Regions from separate parts of the Paenibacillus xanthanilyticus genome, predicted to be linked through region 2. Evidence: riboswitches for the same ligand, from Rfam matches in the RefSeq annotation. Region 2 holds a riboswitch; the other holds the start of a gene.
The links. A riboswitch is a leader RNA that binds a small molecule or an ion and turns the genes downstream of it on or off. The one in region 2 is predicted to bind cyclic di-GMP.

Region 1: another riboswitch for cyclic di-GMP. It lies ahead of ACFSKT_RS19400 (HD-GYP domain-containing protein); the one in region 2 lies ahead of ACFSKT_RS28630 (putative bifunctional diguanylate cyclase/phosphodiesterase).

What each region holds. Positions count from the first base shown of each region.
Region 1 covers NZ_JBHUHA010000002.1:503,336-513,013, reverse strand. The annotation lists gene ACFSKT_RS19425 (polysaccharide pyruvyl transferase family protein) at 1-604, shown strand, start outside; gene ACFSKT_RS19420 (sensor histidine kinase) at 846-2,423, opposite strand; gene ACFSKT_RS19415 (response regulator transcription factor) at 2,420-3,106, opposite strand; gene ACFSKT_RS19410 (catalase) at 3,397-4,956, shown strand; gene zwf (glucose-6-phosphate dehydrogenase) at 5,214-6,731, shown strand; cyclic di-GMP riboswitch class II at 6,907-6,989, shown strand; gene ACFSKT_RS19400 (HD-GYP domain-containing protein) at 7,069-7,668, shown strand; gene ACFSKT_RS19395 (glycoside hydrolase family 27 protein) at 7,732-9,018, opposite strand; gene ACFSKT_RS19390 (AraC family transcriptional regulator) at 9,128-9,678, opposite strand, start outside.
Region 2 covers NZ_JBHUHA010000002.1:2,520,822-2,530,499, reverse strand. The annotation lists gene ACFSKT_RS28660 (ABC transporter ATP-binding protein) at 1-792, opposite strand, end outside; gene ACFSKT_RS28655 (ABC transporter ATP-binding protein) at 789-2,516, opposite strand; gene ACFSKT_RS28650 (MarR family winged helix-turn-helix transcriptional regulator) at 2,533-3,042, opposite strand; gene ACFSKT_RS28645 (glutamine--tRNA ligase/YqeY domain fusion protein) at 3,322-4,980, shown strand; gene rocD (ornithine--oxo-acid transaminase) at 5,064-6,356, opposite strand; gene mobA (molybdenum cofactor guanylyltransferase) at 6,437-7,081, shown strand; cyclic di-GMP riboswitch class I at 7,204-7,294, shown strand; gene ACFSKT_RS28630 (putative bifunctional diguanylate cyclase/phosphodiesterase) at 7,374-9,678, shown strand, end outside.

The sequences.
Region 1 (9,678 bases), 2.0 Mb from region 2:
GTTGATGGCCGCGCCTGCGCCGCTCCCGGAGGCAGCGGCCGGTGCGATGACGCCGCAAGCCCCGGTTCGACGGATCGGCATCAACTGGGGGACGTCGTACAACCGAATCTACGGAGGCAGCGAAGCATACGTCGAGGACGCGCTGGCCGAGGCGGCCAAAGCGCTCATCGCGCAAGGCCGCGACATCTACTTGTACTCGGTGTGGGGGCCGGACCGCGAAGCGCTGCAGCGGCTTCACGCCAAGATTGGCATGCCGGAGAAGACGGTGCTCGATACGAACGTGTACGGCGCGGAGCAATACGTTCGGCTGCTGCAGACATTCGAAGCGACGCTCAACTTCAAGCTGCACGCGAACCTGCTGTCGGCGGTCGCCGGCGTGCCGTTCGGCTGCATCGGCTACCGGTTCAAGTCCTTCGACCTGCTCTATGGTCTGGGGCTGCCGGAGCGAATCGTGGCCGCGGATGATCCGAAGCTCGCGGCCCGGCTAACAGAGCTGGCGCTCGTGTCTCCGCAGGAGCGCGTCCGTCTGGCGGCCGTGCTGGCGGCGAAGAAGCGGGAGACGCACGAATCGCTCGTTCGCCCGTTCCGCGAGCGTCTGTTGTAACCTTGGCGAGGTGCGCCAAACGGTTCAAACGTCAAACAGGCAGTGTCTCACGGCCGTCTGCAACCGGCCTGGAGGCACTGCCTGTTCGCTTTCGCGCCATAAACACTGGGGAGAGTGGATCTTGCGCAGGACAAGCATAACGCGGCGCCTTAAACGAAGCTGAAAGGCAGCAAAGGGAGCTCGGAGCGCCCCGCTAGGGCGAAAGAGGCGGTCGGCGGTCGGCGGTCGGCAAGCCGCCGCTTCAGTCTGTCGGCGCATACGTCGCGGCGGGGAGCTTAACCGTGAAGGTCGAGCCCGAGCCAGGTTCGCTCGCGACCTCGATCGAGCCGCCGTGCGCTTCGGCGATCGAACGGCTGATCGCAAGGCCGAGGCCGGCGCCGCCGTATTTGCGCGTCCGGGAGGAGTCGCTCCGGTAGAACCGCTCGAACAAGCGCGCTTGATGCTCCGGTGTTATGCCGGGACCGTTATCGGATACCGACAGTTCGGTCGGCCACCCCGCTCCCGGCGTGCGGATCGACAGGCGGATCGCGCCGGCGGCGGCGTCGGTATGCTGGACGGTGTTATGGAACAAATTGAGCACGACTTGTTTGATTTTGTCAGCGTCGGCCATTATATCGGTCGGCTCCAGCTCCAGCCGAACGTCGCGTTCGCCGGCGAGAAGACGAAGCTGCGGTTCCATCTCCCGGATCAGGCCGGAGAGGCTGCAGCGCGTTAAGGAAAGCCGGGGCTGCTGATCGAGCTTCGCCAGCAGGAGCAGATCCTCGACGAGCTTATTGATCCGCTTGGATTCGGCATGCATGCTGCCGAGCGCCGAGCGAAGCTGCTCGGGCTTCGTGACCGTTCCGCGCAGCAGCACCTCGAGAAAGCCGTGAATGGAAGTCAGCGGCGTGCGCAGCTCGTGCGAGGCATCGGCGATAAATTGGCGCATGCGTTCCTTGGCCGCCCGTTCGGCTTCGAACGCGTTGTCGAGCCGGCCCAGCATGCCGTTGAACGACACGGACAGCCGGTCGATTTCCTCCTGGCCTTGGTGGCCGGGCAGCCGCTCGGTCAGATTGCCGGCGTCGGTCTTCTCCACCGCCTCCACGACGGTGGAGAGCGGGACCAGCGTCCGCCGCAGCAGGGGCAGGAACAACGCCGCGCCGGCGGCCAGCGCAAGCGTCGACAACGTGGCGAAGATGAGGAGCTGCTGGACGATGACGTCGGCGAGCGGCGCCGTGCGCACGCCCATCTGGACGATTCCGCCGCGCCCCCGTCCGGGCGGTCCATCCAGCCGGAAAACGACGAGCTGCTCCGTGCCTTCGGTATCGGCGGCGAGCCGGTAATCCGCCTTGCCGCGATTGCTTTCGAGCGAGGCGCGAACGGACTCGTATTGCGCCGCGCTCAGACGCGGCGACGGCAGTCCGTCTTCAGCGGACAGATCGGAGAATTGCCCGTCCTTGCCGACGTACGCAAGCGAGGCGTCAGACAGGAAGAAACGGGGGCGACCCGGGTGAGGGGACGAGGTCTTGGGCGGGCCCGATTCGCTCTCGCCGGCTCTCGTGCCGGATTGCGCGCCGATGTTGGCCGCAGCCGGCTCCTTGTTCGCTCCGGTTACGCCCGCGCGCCGCTGCCAATCGCCGGATTCGCCGAGCACGTTGTTGATCGGCGCCGTCAACAGCTGGGCTTCAAGCGCCTCCGCTTTGTTTCGATAGAGAAACTCTTTCATGAATACATATTGCATGACGCCGATGACGATGAGAATGCCGGCGATGAGAAGGATGGACCGAAGCAGCAGCTGATAGCGCAGCGACCTGGGGCCGAACGAACGACGCCGGTTCATGGCAGATCGACCCGATAGCCGGCTCCCCGCAGCGTCCGGATGAGCCGGTGCTCCTTGTCGCCAAGCTTCTCGCGAAGAGAGCGGATATATACCTCGACGATGTTGTTCTCGCCGCCGAAGTCGTACGACCACACTTTATCGAGGATCGTCGTCTTGCTGAGCACCGCGCCATGGTTGAGGACGAGAAACTTAAGCAGGTCGTATTCCGTCGGCGACAGCTCCAGGACGCGCTCCATATACATAATTTCGTTCTTGCGATCATCGATCCGGAACGGGCCGTGCGAGACGGCGCCGAGCAGATCCGGGAACTGGTTGCGCAGACGCGCTTGGATCCGGGCCAGCAGTTCGTCGAAGCTGAACGGCTTGGCCATGTAATCGTCCGCACCCAGCGTCAGTCCCCGCACCCGGTCGGTGACCTCGTCTTTGGCGGTCAGCATGATAACGGCGATGTTGTCGCCGGATTCTTTGAGCGATTGGCACACCTCGAAGCCGCTCCTCTCCGGCATCATGACGTCCAGAATCGCGACGTGCGGCTTGAAATCGCGGGCGGCCTGCAGCGCTTCTTCGCCGTCCTGCGCGGTATGGACATCGTAGCCTTCGCCTAGGAGGCCCAACTCGAGAAACTGCAATATATTCGGTTCGTCGTCGGCAATCAGAATACGAATGCGTTTGTCGGGATGCATGTATCGATTCCTCCAGTTCTTCGATTGAAGACGAGTTCGGTTCCATCATTCTAAGTGGTTGGCGCACAACAGGTCTAGTGGATTCAGCAAACGTTCAGCTTGCCGGGCAATGCTTCCCCTCAGTCGCGGACCAGCTTTCTACTACCGCAAAGCTATTGTTCGGTTGCCCGCGTTCCATTTATATCGCGCGTTCTTCGGGGACACTCCGCTTCGTCTGGATATGAGTTCCAAAGTTGGGTCATCCTAACGTACGGTTATCTAATCCACAGACAGTGAAGGTGAGCAGATCCATGAGCAGCGACAACAATCAGACGTTAACGACGCGCCAGGGGCATCCGGTCAGCGACAATCAGAATGTTCGCACGGTCGGCAGCCGGGGCCCGACGACGCTGGAAAATTACCAGTTTATCGAGAAAATCACCCACTTCGACCGCGAGCGCATTCCGGAGCGCGTCGTGCACGCTCGAGGCGCTGGCGCGCACGGCGTATTCGAGGCGTACGGGAAGGTCGGCGACGAGCCGATCGCCAAATACACGCGCGCCAAGCTGTTCCAGGAAGCGGGCAAGCAGACGCCGGTGTTCGTGCGGTTCTCGACCGTTGTGCACGGCGGCCATTCCCCGGAGACGCTGCGCGATCCGCGCGGCTTCGCGGTGAAATTTTATACCGAGGACGGCAACTGGGATCTGGTCGGCAACAATCTGAAAATATTTTTCATCCGCGATCCGCTGAAATTCCCGGACATGGTTCATTCCTTCAAGCCGGACCCCGTCAACAATTTGAACGATCCCGAGCGGATGTTCGACTTCCTCTCCTTGTCGCCGGAAGCGACGCATATGGTGACGTTCTTGTTCTCGCCTTGGGGCATTCCGGCGAATTACCGCCAGATGCAGGGCTCCGGGGTCAATACCTACAAGTGGGTGAACCGCGAGGGCGTCGGCGTGCTGGTCAAATACCATTGGGAACCGCTGAAGCAGGGGATCAAAAACTTGCTGCAGAAGGACGCCGAGAAAATTCAGGCGACGCATACCGAGCACGCGACCCAGGATCTATACGATGCGATCGAACGCGGCGATTATCCGGAGTGGGAGCTGTGCGTGCAAATCATGAGCGACGACGAGCATCCGGAATTGGACTTCGATCCGCTTGATCCGACGAAGCTGTGGCCGCCCGAGAAATTCCCTTTCCTGAAAGTGGGCAAAATGACGCTGAACCGCAACCCGCAGAACTACTTCAACGAGGTAGAGCAGTCCGCGTTCGGTACGGGCGTCCTCGTCGACGGGTTGGATTTCTCCGATGACAAAATGCTTCAGGGCCGCACGCTCTCGTATTCGGATACGCAGCGCTACCGCGTCGGGGCGAACTATCTCCAGCTGCCGATCAACGCGCCGAAGACGCATGTTGCCACCAACCAGCGCGACGGGCAGATGGAATACAAGGTGGACTTGGCGCCAGGCCAAAACCCGCATGTCAACTACGAGCCTTCCTCCCTGGGCGGACTGAAGGAAGCGCCGAAGGCCGGCAAGGACCACGAGCCTCATTATAACGCGAACCTGGTTCGCCAGCGCATCGAGCGAACGAACGACTTCGGGCAGGCAGGAGACACGTACCGGGCGTTCGAAGATTGGGAGCGCGACGAGTTGATCGAGAATCTCGTCGGCGCGCTCAAGGTATGCAAGCCGGATATCCGGGAGCGAATGATCGGCTATTTCACGCAGGCGGATGCCGATTACGGCCGCCGCGTCGCGGAAGGTCTCAAGCATGCGGACGCGCAAGCCGGCAGCGGCTCGGCGGACGAAACGCAGGCATCGCAATATGCGAAGGACAATGCGCGCGGAACGGATGGGTATTAAATTTTTGGATAGGGTTCACAAGCGCACGCACGAGCGCATTAATCCGAACAGGCATGATTCCATCCGGAATTGTGCCTGTTTTCGCGTATTTAAGGCCGTTGAACGCCTTGTTATCAATTGTGTCGGAATTGTGACATCTTCATAAACCCTTCATAATGCCTTCATCAACTCTTCATGAAGCTTCCGGTATGCGGTGGTATTCTGAGTAGCATAGAGAGAAACAACGGCGATGAGAAGCCGCTCGGAGGGAAACGACTATGGATGCAATGACGTTTGTACTATTCGGCGCCACTGGCGATTTGGCGAAACGCAAAATATTCCCCGCGATTTACAATTTATATCTGGACCGGAAATTGCCGGAGTCCTTTCAACTTATCGGTCTTGGCCGGCGCAAGCTGAGTGAAGACGAATTCCGCAGCCAGGTCGCCCAATCGCTGCGTGCCTTCTCGAGAAGACCCGCAGCGGATGAGTCCGCGGTCCGCGACTTCTTGGAGCACATCGGCTACAGCGAGCTGAACGTGAACGAGCTGTCCGATTACGCGAAGCTGGCTTCGCGCATCGAGGAACGCGAGCAGCGGTTCGTGCTGCCAGAGAACCGGGTATTCTACATGTCCGTCGCGCCGGAGCTGTTCGGCACGATCGTGGCGAATTTGCAGGAGAGCGGCTTAAGCCGCGTATCCGGCTGGAAGCGGCTCGTCATCGAGAAGCCGTTCGGCCATGACCTCGAATCCGCGCGCATCCTCAACGCAAGCTTGGCGCAGGCATTCGAGGAGAAAGAGATTTTCCGCATCGACCACTATCTCGGCAAGCCGATGGTGCAGAATCTGGAGGTGCTCGAATACTCCAACCCTGTGCTTCAAGCGCTGTGGCGCAACCGTTACGTGGCCAACGTGCAGATCACGGCGGCCGAGACGGTCGGCGTAGAGACCCGGGCGGAATATTACGATCATTCCGGCGCGGTCCGCGATATGTTCCAGAACCACATGCTTCAAATGCTCATGATGCTGGCGATGCAGCTGCCGAAGCACAGCACAGCCGAGGAAGTCGGCTTCAAGAAACGCAAAGTGATGGAGGCGCTGCGCCCGCTTCAACATGAGGGCGTCGAGACGAGTGTCGTGCGCGGGCAGTATACGGCCGGTCAGATCGGCGGGAAGCAGGTCGCGGGGTATACGGAGGAGCCTGGGGTGAACCCAGCCTCGACCACCGACACGTACATCGCGGCAAGATTGTGGATCGACGATTATTTCTGGAGCGAAGTGCCGTTCTATATTCGTACCGGCAAGCGGCTGGCAGGGAAGTCGACTCGGATCGTCATCGAATTCAAGGACCCGGCGGACAAATTCTCCCGCACGAACGAGACGACCGCGCCGAATCTGCTGACGATCGATATCGGGCCGGAAGCGGGCGTAACGTTCCAACTCAATATGAAGAATCCGCTCAACGGCAAAATCGAACCGGTCCAAATTCACACGGCTGTGGACGAGAAGGATGTGCCGGAAGCCTACGAGACGCTGATTGCGGATATGATGCGCGGCGATTCCACCTTCTTCGCCCATTGGGACGAAGTGGAGCTGGCTTGGCAGTGGGTGCAGCCGATCTTGAACGCGTTCGAGCGTAATGAACTTCCGCTGCATACCTATGCGGCAGGCTCGAACGGTCCGGAAGCGGCCGACCGCCTCTTGGAACAGGACGGGTTCCATTGGTGGCATGATGAGCAGCTGACGGCGACGCAGGAAGAGCGCAAGCTGGCCGAGACAGCGGGCGTGCAATTTTAACGCACTTCTATAACGTGGAAGCCCCGTACGAAGCGATGACGACGTACGGGGCTTCATTTTTCTGTGGGTGTGAAATAATTTAATTCCATTAATTCCATTTAATGCAATAAAAAATATTGGTTTAACCTTGGAGGAATCGAGCCGGCTATGTCGAACATGTAGACAACAACTAAAAACGGACATGGATGCGATGATCAATCTTCTTTACCTGGGCACTTGGGAGATTGGGAGCGAGTAGTGCAACCGACCAGTGGCGACTGCGTCGGTTTTTTTTGTTACGCTATTAACGGGGAGCAAGCACAATGAACGTAGGCATAGTTGAAACGGAGGGCGAGCGATGAGCAGACTGCGGATGTCGATGGAAGTCGTTGACCCGGAAATCTTAACATTGCTGGCCCGGCTGGAACAACACGACATCGGAACTTACGCACATTCGATGCGGGTGGCGGAATATTGTGATTGGTTTGCAGGTCATCTGAACATGCGGCGCACGGATCGCGAACGGTTTTTCCATTCCGCGCTGCTGCACGATATCGGCAAGCTTAAGATTCCAAGCGACATCCTGAACAAGAAATCACGGCTGACGGACGAGGAATGGCACGAAATTCGTAAACATCCGCTGTACGGGATGGAGTTCGTGCGCGAGCTCGTGGCGAGCAATATCGTAATGTCCGACATCATCACGATGCATCACGAGAATACGGACGGCACGGGCTACCCATACAATTCGCGAACGTTGGAACTCCCGGCGCAAGTCCGCATCATTCGGGTGATCGATAGCTTCGACGCGATGACGGGCAACCGGAGTTACCAGCTCGTCAAGACCGTGGATGAAGCGCTGGATGAATTAATCCGCTGCCAAGGCACACTGTATGATCCCGAGATTGTCCGGTTGTTCTGCGCCCATATTCAAAACGGAAACCAACCCTCATCATGAAAAGAAGCCCCTTTGACAAGCCGATCGCCGCCGGCTGCCGAAGGGGCTTCCTTCCTTTCCATGTTATAGCGGGGTGAGCCGTACCAGCTTGGCGCCATGCGCAGGAATCGTGAACGCGATCTCATCTTCTGCGATGTCTTCATCCTGGCGCGCCCATAGGTCACGGACGCGGCGCGGACCGTCGATGCCCAGCTGCCCGAAGCTGGCGGTGACGAGCGAGGGCTCGTCGGTCGCATTGAACAGCGCGGCGTAGGCGTTGCCCTGCTCGTCGAACGCGCTCCATACGATCCGGTCCTGCTCGCGCGCAGCTTGTCTGGCGCCTCGACTGCTGCGGTGCAGGTGCAGCACCTCGTCGTTCGTCAACAGACCCAGCGTCCACTCGTCGTTGTCGCGCATCTCGCCGCCCATCATGAGCGGGGAGCGGAAGATCGCCCACAGCGACATCATCGTCACCTGCTCGTCCTTCGTGAACCGCGTCCAGCGGTCGGCCCCTCCCCCGTCGACGGAGCGGATGCCGAGATGGCCGAGCGGCAGCATGTCGCAATCCGGCCAGCAGCCTTCCTTGACATGTGGCGCCCACTTCTCGCAGCGCTCGAACATGTTGTACAACAGCGGCCAGATGTCCCAGAAGTCGTCCGTCATCCGCCACATGTTGGCGTTCGCCGCCAAATGGTCGGCGTATTCGAGCGGCGCCGGACCCGGCGAGAGGCTGAGCACCATCTCCCGTCCGCAGCGGTCGATCGCCCGGCGGATCATCGCGATCTCCTCGGCATGAATGCCGTACAGGCGAGAAGCCGCAATGTCGTCTACCTTGACGAAATCGACTTCCCATTCGGCATACAGCTGGAATAACGAATCGTAATAGGCTTGGGCGCCGGCTTTGGCCGGGTCGAGACCGTACATGTCCGTATTCCACGGACAGATGGAATTGGGGTGGGCGATATCGCGAGCGCCTTCCTCCGAGCCGAGAATCGGCGTATTCGCATGGACCGCTTGGCGCGGAATGCCCCGCATAATATGAATGCCGAACTTCAGGCCAAGTCCATGGACATAATCGGCGAGCGGCTTGAAGCCTTTGCCGCCGGCGGCGGAGGGGAATCGGTTCGCGGCGGGAATCAATCTGGAATATTCATCCATCTCGAGCGGCACGAACGGCCGATAGGCGGAAGAGACGGCGCCGGGCTCGGACCATTGGATATCGACGACGATGTATTCCCAGCCATGCGGCTTGAGGTAACGGGCCATATAGTCGGCGTTGGCTCGGATTTCTTCCTCCCGGACGGCGGCGCCGTAGCAGTCCCAGCTGTTCCAACCCATTGGGGGCGTCTGAGCGATACGATGATGATTCATGCTAGCAAACAGCTCCTTCTATCGATAATATTGCGCTTCTGTTGTAAGCGTAATCGATAGCTAGTCATTCATCCATCCTAATGAATTGCGCCATTATGTAAAATATTGCTCAATCGAACGTCAGCTGCCTGGCGGCAAGCACGTCGCGCCCCAGCCGGTATTCGCCGGGCGTGCAGCCGACCCATTGGCGAAATACTTTGCTGAAATAGCTGCCCGAGGCGAAGCCGCATTCCCGCGCGATGCGATCGAGCACCCAATCGGTGCTCTGCAGCAGCTCGGCCGCGCGCTGTATGCGCAGGCGCGTTAAGTAGTCGAGCGGCGTATAACGGGTTTCGCGCGCGAAGAGCCGGATAAAATGATATTTGGACACGCCAGCCACCTCCGCCACCTGCGCGATACTGATCGGAGAACCGTAGCTGGCTTGCATATAAGCGATGGCTTGCTGTACGGGAGGCGGCAGTACATGCGCGGGCTTGTCGCGTTCATGCCGGGCCAATTCCATGAGCAGCCGATAGACCAGCGAAGAGGCAGAATAAGCGTCGGTAATGCGACCGGCCGCGGCATCCGCGAAGGCCGCGATGAGCACGCGCATGGCGGGGCTATCCTTGTCGAAGCGGACCACGTGACCCAAGCGCGATACGATGCTGGACCATAGCGCTT
Region 2 (9,678 bases):
ATGGCCGGTGTACATTTCCTCAACGTGACCGTTCAGCTCGCCGAGCGAGGCTTGCTGGTCCTTGAAATACGTCTGAGACCTGCCGGCGATCGCCTTGATCGCGATGAAGCTGAGCGGCAGCGTCACGATGGTGATCAGCGTCAGCAGCGGGCTGATCGTCAGCATCATCACCACGACGCCGACGAGCGTGACGATCGAAGTGATGAACTGCGTCAAGCTCTGCTGCAAGGTGCTGCTAATGTTGTCGACGTCGTTCACGGCCCGGCTCAGAATTTCGCCGTGCGTGCGAGAGTCGTAGAATTTGAGCGGCAAGCGTTCGAGTTTCTCGTTCACGTCCTTGCGCAAGCTGGCGACCGTCCGCTGGGCGACACCGGCCATCACGTACTGCTGAATGTAGCCGAACAAGGCGCTAATGACGTACAGGACGGCGAGCACGAGCAGAATATCGGCGATATAGCCGTAGTCGACGGCCGATTTGCCCATCAAGCCTGCGAACAGCTCGGTCGTCGCCTCGCCCATGATCTTCGGGCCGAGAATCGAGAACACGGTGCTGAGCACGGCTGTCACGAAGACGACCAGGAGCTTGCCGCGATACGGCTTCAAGTAGCCGATCAGGCGCCGCAGCGTCTCCTTGAAGTTCTTCGCCTTCTGGACCGGCATGCCCATGCCGGCCGGACCGCCGCGTCCCGGGCCGAAGCCGAAGCTGCCGGGCCCCATGCCGCCTTGGCCGGGTTTGCCTGCGCCGCTCGGACCGCCGGGTCCGGGCGCGCCGCCGCGTTGTTGTTCACTCATGCGATCTCCTCCTCGGACAGCTGCGACATGACGATCTCGCGATAAACCTCGCAGTCCGCCAGCAGCTCGCGGTGCGTGCCGATGCCGGCGATTTTGCCCTCTTCGAGCACGATAATTTGGTCGGCGTCCATGACAGTGCTGACCCGCTGCGCGACGATGATCAGCGTCGCGTCCGCCGTCTCGGTCTTCAGCGCGGCGCGCAGCTTGGCGTCCGTCTTGAAGTCGAGCGCGGAGAAGCTGTCGTCGAACAGGTAGATGGACGGCCGCCGGACGAGCGCGCGGGCGATGGAGAGCCGCTGCTTCTGGCCGCCGGAGACGTTCGTGCCGCCTTGGGCGAGGACGGAATCATAGCCTTCCGGCATGGAGCCGATGAAGTCGGATGCTTGGGCGACGGCGGCCGCGTGGCGGATCTCCTCGTCGGTGGCATCCTCCTTGCCGAAGCGGATGTTCTCCGCGATCGTGCCGGTGAAGAGCAGCGCCTTCTGCGGCACGAGGCCGATCGCATCGCGCAGCTGCTCCTGCGAGGCGTGGCGCACGTCCTGGCCTCCAATCCGCACGGCGCCTTCGGAGGCGTCGTAGAAGCGCGGGATCAGATGGATGAGCGTGGACTTGCCGGAGCCGGTGCCGCCGATGATCGCCGTGATCTTGCCCGGCTCGGCCGTGAACGAGATGCCCGAGAGCGCCGGCACTTCGGCGCCGGGGTAGTAGAAGGTCACGTTGTCGAACGCGACCGAGCCGGCCCGCGCGGACAAGGACTGCGGCGCGTCCGCGTCCTGAATCGCCGGCTGCATGTCGAGCACCTCTTGGATGCGTACGGCGGAGGCCGATGCCCGCGGGACCATGACGAACATCATCGAGGCGAAGATGAGCGCGAACATGATCTGCCATGCATATTGAATGAAGGCGATCAGGTCGCCGACGGCGATGCCCTCTGCCTCGATGCGCTTGCCTCCGTACCAGATGATCGCGATGCTGGCGAGGTTCATGACGAGCATCATGATCGGCATCAGGCCGGCCATCAGCCGGTTGACCGCGATGGCGGTCTGCGTCAAATCCTCGTTCGCCGCGTTGAACCGCGCTTGTTCGTGACGGGTGCGGTTGAAGGAACGAATGACGCGGATACCGGTCAGGTTCTCGCGGAGGACCAGGTTCAGCTTGTCGATCTTCGTCTGCATCGACTTGAACAGCGGGATGCTGCGCATGACGACGACGAGGATGATGATCGCCAGCACCGGCACGACGCCGATGATGACGAAGGATAGCTTCACGTCCTTGGACATCGCCATGATGATGCCGCCGATGCACATGAGCGGGGCCATGACCATGACGCGCATCAGCATCGTCAGCACCATCTGCACTTGCGTAATATCGTTCGTCGTCCGCGTGATGAGCGAGGCGGTGCCGATTTTGTCGAATTCGTTCAGCGAGAATTGCTCGACGTGCGCGAATACCCGGCTGCGCAGATCGCGGCCGAACGCGCCGGCGGACTTGGCCGACAGGTAGCTGGCGCCGACCGCGCAGACGCCGCCCAGCGCGGCGATCAGGAGCATGAGCGCGCCGATTCGCCAGATGTAGCCCGTATCGCCGGTCACGACGCCGCGGTCGACGATGTCGGCCATCAGCGTCGGGAGATACAGGTCGGACAAGGTTTGGAGAAACACGAGGACGAGCGTGAAAATAACGGCCGTGCGGTACGGCTTCATAAAACGGAATAGCTTCAACATGGCGCTGGATTCACCTTCATTCGGATGGTTTGGGATCTGGGGCGCCGCTTTCGCAGGAGGGAGCGTCCGTCTCTGCCGCGGCTTGCGCGCTGTAATACTGAAAGACGTCTTCGAGCAAATCGACAAGCTGCCGCGCGCGATCATGACCGAGGTGCTGCAGGAGCCCCTCGAGTCCGCGGCGCATCGCTTGATGGGCGAGCTCGGTTACGCGCTCGCCCTCGCCGGTCAGCGTAATGCGGACCGCCCGGCGGTCGGTCGGGTCGGCGGTGCGCGCCAATGCCCCGCGCGCCACGAGCAAATTGACCATCTGCGTCACCGAAGGCGTGGCGATTCGCATATGCTGGCTGATCTCGGATGGCTTCAGTCCATTCGGGTTATCCTGCTGGCTGCGCCGGACGCAGAACAGCAGCATCGTCTCTCCGGGCGTGTAGCCCTCGATGGCGTGCTGGCCGCGCCAGTTGATGTGGCGGAGCTGTCGGAAGGCCCGAATCAGGGCAAGGGCGTCGGCGTCGTTCTCGGTGTACATGGACATCGTTCCTTTGCGTGGACTGCAGGTGAACGCCTAACTTGTGTCCGGCGGCGTTCGTCTGCTGTCGGCGTGTTATTTACTTAGGTAACCTAATTGTATATCTCTAAAATGATTCGCGTCAATCGGTCCTGGGACGGACGTACGGCGTATTTGAATACGCCTTATGCCGGAGTGAGAGCTGACTTTTCCTGCGTTCGCGGAACTCCCTATTTATAATCTCCCGGAAAATTGTGTATTATAGTAGGATAGAAATTTACGCCGGAAGGATTGGTCGAAGTGGAGAACAAGACATCATCTTCGAATTTTATCAAGAACATCGTCGAAGCCGACTTGAAGTCCGGCAAGGTAAGCGAGATCGTGACCCGTTTCCCGCCGGAGCCGAACGGCTACCTGCATATCGGGCATGCCAAATCCATCTGTCTGAACTTCGAGCTCGCCGATGAATATAAGGGCCGGACGAACCTGCGGTTCGACGACACGAACCCGGTCAAGGAAGATACCGAATACGTGAACGCGATCCAGGAGGACGTGCGCTGGCTCGGCTTCGAATGGGATGAGCTTCGGTTCGCCTCCGATTATTTCGAGGAAATGTACGAGCGCGCGGTACTGCTGATCAAAAAAGGCAAAGCGTACGTATGCGATTTGTCGGCGGAGCAAATCCGCGAAACGCGCGGCACGCTGACCGAGCCGGGCAAGAACAGCCCATTCCGCGACCGTTCCGTCGAGGAGAATCTCGACCTGTTCGCCCGCATGCGGGCGGGCGAGTTCAAAGACGGCGAGCGCGTCCTTCGCGCGAAGATCGACATGGCGTCGCCGAACATCAACCTTCGCGATCCCGTGTTGTACCGGATCGCGCACGCCCATCATCACCGCACGGGCGACGCGTGGTGCATCTATCCGATGTACGACTACGCGCATCCGCTCGGCGACGCGATCGAAGGCGTGACGCATTCGATCTGTACGCTCGAATTCGAGGATCATCGTCCGCTGTACGACTGGGCGATTCAAGAGTGCGAGATGGAATCGACGCCGCATCAATACGAATTCGCGCGGCTGAACGTGACGAACACGATTATGAGCAAGCGGTATCTGAAATCGCTCGTTGACGAGGGCGTCGTGGACGGCTGGGACGATCCGCGGATGCCGACGGTCAGCGGTCTGCGCCGCAAGGGCTTCACGGCGGAGGCGATCCGCGCGTTCTGCCGCGAGATCGGCGTGGCGCGGGCGTACAGCGTCGTAGACGAGCGGATGCTGGAGCATTTCATCCGCGAAGACCTGAAGCTGAAGGCCTTGCGCACGATGGCGGTGCTGCAGCCGCTGAAGGTGGTCATCACGAACTATCCGGAGGGCCAAGTCGAGATGCTCGAGGCCGAGAACAACGCCGAGAACGAAGAGATGGGCACGCGCCAAATCCCGTTCTCCCGCGAAATCTACATCGAGCGCGACGACTTCATGGAGAACCCGCCGGCGAAATATTTCCGTCTGTTCCCGGGCAACGAGGTGCGCCTGAAGCATGCGTATTTCATCACGTGCCAAGAAGTGATCAAGGACGCGGACGGCAATGTGACGGAGCTGCGCTGCACCTATGATCCGGAGACGAAGAGCGGATCGGGCTTCACGGGCCGCAAGGTCAAAGGGACGATCCACTGGGTGGAGGCGTCGCAGGCGATTAAGGCGGAGTTCCGCCTGTTCGAGCCGCTGCTGGTCGACGGCGATAACGACGACCGTCCATTCCTGGAGCGCCTGAACCCGAACTCGCTCGAGGTGCTGGAAGGCTTCGTCGAGCCGAACATGAAGGACGCGCAAGGCCAGGACAAATTCCAGTTCTTCCGCCACGGCTACTTCAACGTCGATCCGAAGCTGTCGGGCGAAGGCGGCATCGTCTTCAATCGCATCGTGTCGCTGAAGAGCTCGTTCGATCCGGCGAAAGGCTAACGACAACGAAAAGGTACGGCCAGTCGGCCGTACCTTTTTTCGCTAGCGGAACGCGCTTGGTGAGCGTCCGGCTTGTATCGGGCTCAAACGGGCTCGCCATCATCCGGGACATCGGCATCCTCCGCGGCCTCAACGTCGGCTGCGGCGAAGACCTGCTCGACCTTCGCGATCGCCACGTCCAGATCCTCGCGGCTGATCGTCAGCGGCGGGGCGAAGCGGATCGTATGCTCGTGCGTCTCTTTGCACAGCAGACCGAGCGCCATGAGCCGCTCGCAATACGGGCGGGCCGGCACGCGCAGCTCCAGGCCGATGAACAAGCCGCGACCGCGCGCCTGCGCGATGTCCGGGTGTACGATGGCTCCGAGCCGCTCGCGCATATAGGCGCCGAGCGACTGCGACCGCTCCGCCAGGCGTTCCTCTTCCGTGACGGCCAGCGCGGCGAGCGCCACCGCGCAGGCGAGCGGATTGCCGCCGAAGGTGGAGCCGTGCGAGCCGGGCTCGAACAGCCCGAGCGTCTCGGGGCCGCCGACGACGGCAGAGACGGGAAGCACGCCGCCGCCGAGCGCCTTGCCCAGGACGATCAGGTCGGGCTCGACGTCTTCGTGGTCGCACGCGAACCGGCGGCCGGTACGGCCGAAGCCGGTCTGGATCTCGTCGGCGATCAGGAGCGCGCGCCCTCGCGTACAGATGTCGCGCACCGCGCGCAGATAGCCGTCCGGCGGAATGACGATGCCGGACTCGCCCTGGATCGGCTCGATCAGCACGGCGGCCGTATTCGGACCGATGGCGCGTTCGATCGCTTCGGCGTCCCCGTAAGGGACGAGTTTGAACCCTGGCGTGAACGGCCCGAAATGCGCTTGGTATTCGGGGGTTGAGGAGAAGGACGTGACCGTAATCGTCCGCCCGTGGAAATTGCCGTCGCAGACGATGATTTCCGCTTCGCCGTCCGGTACGCCTTTTACTCGGTAGGCCCAGCGGCGAGCGGCTTTCAGCGAGGTCTCCACCGCCTCCGCGCCGCTGTTCATGATAAGCGCCAGCGGCTTGCCGGTGTAGGCGGCCAGCCGCTCGCACAAGGCGGCTAGCGGTTCGCTATGGAAGGCGCGCGAAGTTAACGTGACGAGGTCGGCCTGCGCCTTCAGCGCGGCGATGATGCGCGGATGCCGGTGGCCGGCATTCAAGGCCGAGTAGGCGCTGAGCATGTCGAGATACCGGTTGCCCTCCGGATCGGTCACCCAGGCGCCTTCGGCCTCGGCGATTACGACGGGCAGCGGATGGTAGTTGCGCGCGCTGTATCGCTCCGTCCGCGCGATGGTATGGCTGGAGCGGCTCGTCGCGCTGCGAGACGCGTCGGAATGAGAAGCATGTTCTTCGGACATGGGCAACTCCCCCTTTCCATGTATGCATATGCGAAGGCGGGAGGGATGCATGAATCGGCAGGAAGGGGTTTGATGCGAAAATGAAGGAGAAATACCGCTTTGGCGGAAGCGGGCTCATCCTCGCGGGCGGCCTAAGCTCGCGGATGGGAACGGATAAAGCAGCGCTCTTGATTGGTGACAAACCGCTGCTCGTCCGACTGGCGGAAGGCATGGCGCGTGAAGGATGCGGCCCGATCGCGATATCCGTCGCGGACGAAAAACGCGAGGCGCTCTATCGAGGCCTGCTGCAAGATAGCCCGGTCGCGCGGCGGGTGCAATACGTTCGGGACGTCTATCCGGGGAACGGTCCGCTCGCCGGTCTGCATGCCGGGCTATCCAGCCTGCCGTCCGGTTATGTCTTCGTGATGGCCTGTGATATGCCTGTGCTGTCCGTGCCGCTTCTGCGCCGGATGGAAGCGGCCGTCGCCGCTCGGGGGAAGCGCGGCGACGCGGGGCCGGATGTCGTCACCGCGCCTCGGCAGCCTTTCCACGCGCTCTATCATACGCGCACCGCGCCGCGAATCGAACGGGCGCTGGCGGCCGGTGATCTTCGCGTGATGAAGCTGCTCGGCGAGCTCGATGCATACGAAGTGGATATCTCGCCCGAAGAAACGGCGGCTTTCCTGAATTTGAACACGCCCGAGGCGTACGGTGACTATCTGAAGCGGTATGCTGACGGCGTATAGCCGTGACAGAATTACCAATTATTACATGTCCTCCATAGCAGGTCGGCGTGTAGACATCGCAGAAAGCTCGTGATATAAAAGAATCAGGACTATATACCTAAAGTAACCTAACCGCATACCGAATATGAGAAAAGCAAACTGCGTGAAAACGCACGACGCAAAGCTAGAGGGGCTAATGGTCGAACGATGAACCGATGCCAGCCAGCTGCCGCTTTAAGGCTTGACGCGAAACCTTGAAGCCCAGGGGTTTCCTGTACTTCGCGCCAATCGTCTTAATCGGGAGCTGATTCTTTTGTCCACCTCGCTGTTTTTCCCCGTTCTCAATCAGTTGCTTCCCTTCCTGCTTATCTTTTGCTTGGCGGTCGAGATCGTCGCCCGCAATCCGGGCAATCGTCTTCATTGGGTCACTTCCGCCTTATTCTTTTTCCTGGGATTTGTATTCCTGGGCGACTTTCTGTTCGCCGCGCTGCCGCACGAGGCGGCCTACGAAGCGCTTCGGTTCATGAAGTTCCCGGCCGTCTTTCTGACAATGACCGCGGCGCTGTATTTCTTTGTCATGGTCAGCAAGCTCGGCATTCGGAAGCTCTGGATGCACGTCATCTGCCTGTTCCCGGCGATAGGGCTTGTGCCGCTTGTGTCCGACCCGGATGCGGTTGCGATGGAGCAGCGGGCGGTCGGGCGTGTCGAGCAGTTCAGCGGCTCGTTCATTGCCCTCGAGGTGGTGCTCGTCTGTTATTGTTTGCTTGGCGCGTACATCCTGCTCGCGCGGGCGGGCAGGCGAACGGCGGGGAAGAGATGGATGCAGAAGGAGAGCCAGCGCATTCGGATTATTCTCGCGGGGTGCCTGCTTGTCGGCCTGCTGCTGGGCGGGGGGCTGCTGATCGTCGCCGCGTTCGAGCAGGGCGGGCAGCGCGTCTTTGATTTCGTCTCCTCGTATGGCGTGCTGGTCTGGGTGTTCGCGATCCGGCAGTCGATGATGAAATACGATCTGCTCTCCTTCGCCGGCAAACGGTATGAGCTGGTGTTCGAGCTGTCGCCGAACGGCACCGTCGTCCTCGACGAGAAGGGGGGCGTCGTCGAAGCTAACAGCGCGTTCCGCAAGCTTGCCGGCGTGAAGGACGACGAGTTGATCGAGGGGCTGTGCCTGTCGCAGCTGTTCGGCGTGAACCAGGCGTTCTTGGCGGCTTACCGGCAATCGTTCCAAACACAGACGCCGCTTGCGATGGAGCTGGAAATCGTCAATAAAGCCGGACGCGTCATGGATGTCGAGTTAATCGGCGAATTTATGGAGACGGAAGAGGAGCAGCTCGCTTTCTTCATCGTCATTGATATGACCGAACGGAAGAATGCCGAGCGGATGCTGGCCAGACTGGCTTACGAGGATACGCTAACCGGACTGGGCAACAGCCGTAAATTCTATGCCGCGATCGAGGAAGAGCTGACGCGCGCGTTAGCGGGAGAGAACCGCCTGGCGCTGCTGCTGATCGACTTGGACCAATTCAAGTGGATTAACGATACGCTCGGTCACAGCGCGGGGGATCGGCTGCTCAAGCAAGTCGCCGATCGGCTGCGCGAATCGCTTCCCGCGGGCGCAAGCGCCTACCGGCTGGGAGGCGACGAATTCGCGATTCTGCTTCCCGTGCGGGAGGAGGATGCCGAAGCCGCGGACTATGCGGGCGGACTGCTCCGGATGCTCGTGGAGCCGATGCAGCTGCGCGGCAGCTTCTATAGCGTATCGGCCAGCGTCGGCATCGTCATCGCGCCGGAGGACGGCCAGGAGGTCGAAATGCTTATCCGTCAAGCGGATACGGCGATGTACGAGGCCAAACAAGGCGGCCGCAACCGGTACCATCGCTGCACGCCCGAGCTTAACATCAAGGCCCAGAAACAGATGAAGCTGATTCAGGGCCTGTCCACGGCGCTAGAGCTGAGGCAGTTCGAGCTGCACTATCAGCCCCAGGTGGATGCCCGCACGGGGGAGACTGCGAGCTTGGAGGCGCTGCTTAGCTGGTGTTCGCCGGAGCTGGGCCGTGTGGCGCCGGCCAAGTTCCTCCCGCTCGCCGAGGAGAGCGGGGCGATTATTCCGATCGGCAGCTGGGTGCTGGAGGAGGTCGTGAAGCAAATCCGCGTCTGGCTGGATAAGCAGTGCGCCCGCCCGGGCATGACGGTAACGGTCAATATCTCGGCGCAGCAGCTGCGGGAGGCGGGGTTCGCGCAGCGGATCGAGGCGCTGTTGGCGCGTTACGAAGTGCCGCCGGGAACGCTTCGGCTGGAGATTACCGAAAGCACGATGATTACCGATATGGCACGGACCCGGCAGGTATGCCAGGCGTTGATGGGGCTTGGCATAACGCTCGGCATCGACGACGTGGGCTCCGGCTACTCTTCGCTCAGCATGCTGAACCGGTTCCCGTACCGCTACATTAAACTGCACCATTCGCTCGTGCGCGGTATCGCCCAATCCAGGGAGGATTACGTCATCGTCCGCATGCTGGTCGAGATGGCGATGCAGCTGGGCAAGGAGGTCATCGCCGAAGGCGTCGAGTCGGAGGAACAGCTCGAGCTGCTGCGTGATCTCGGCTGCCGGGAGCTGCAGG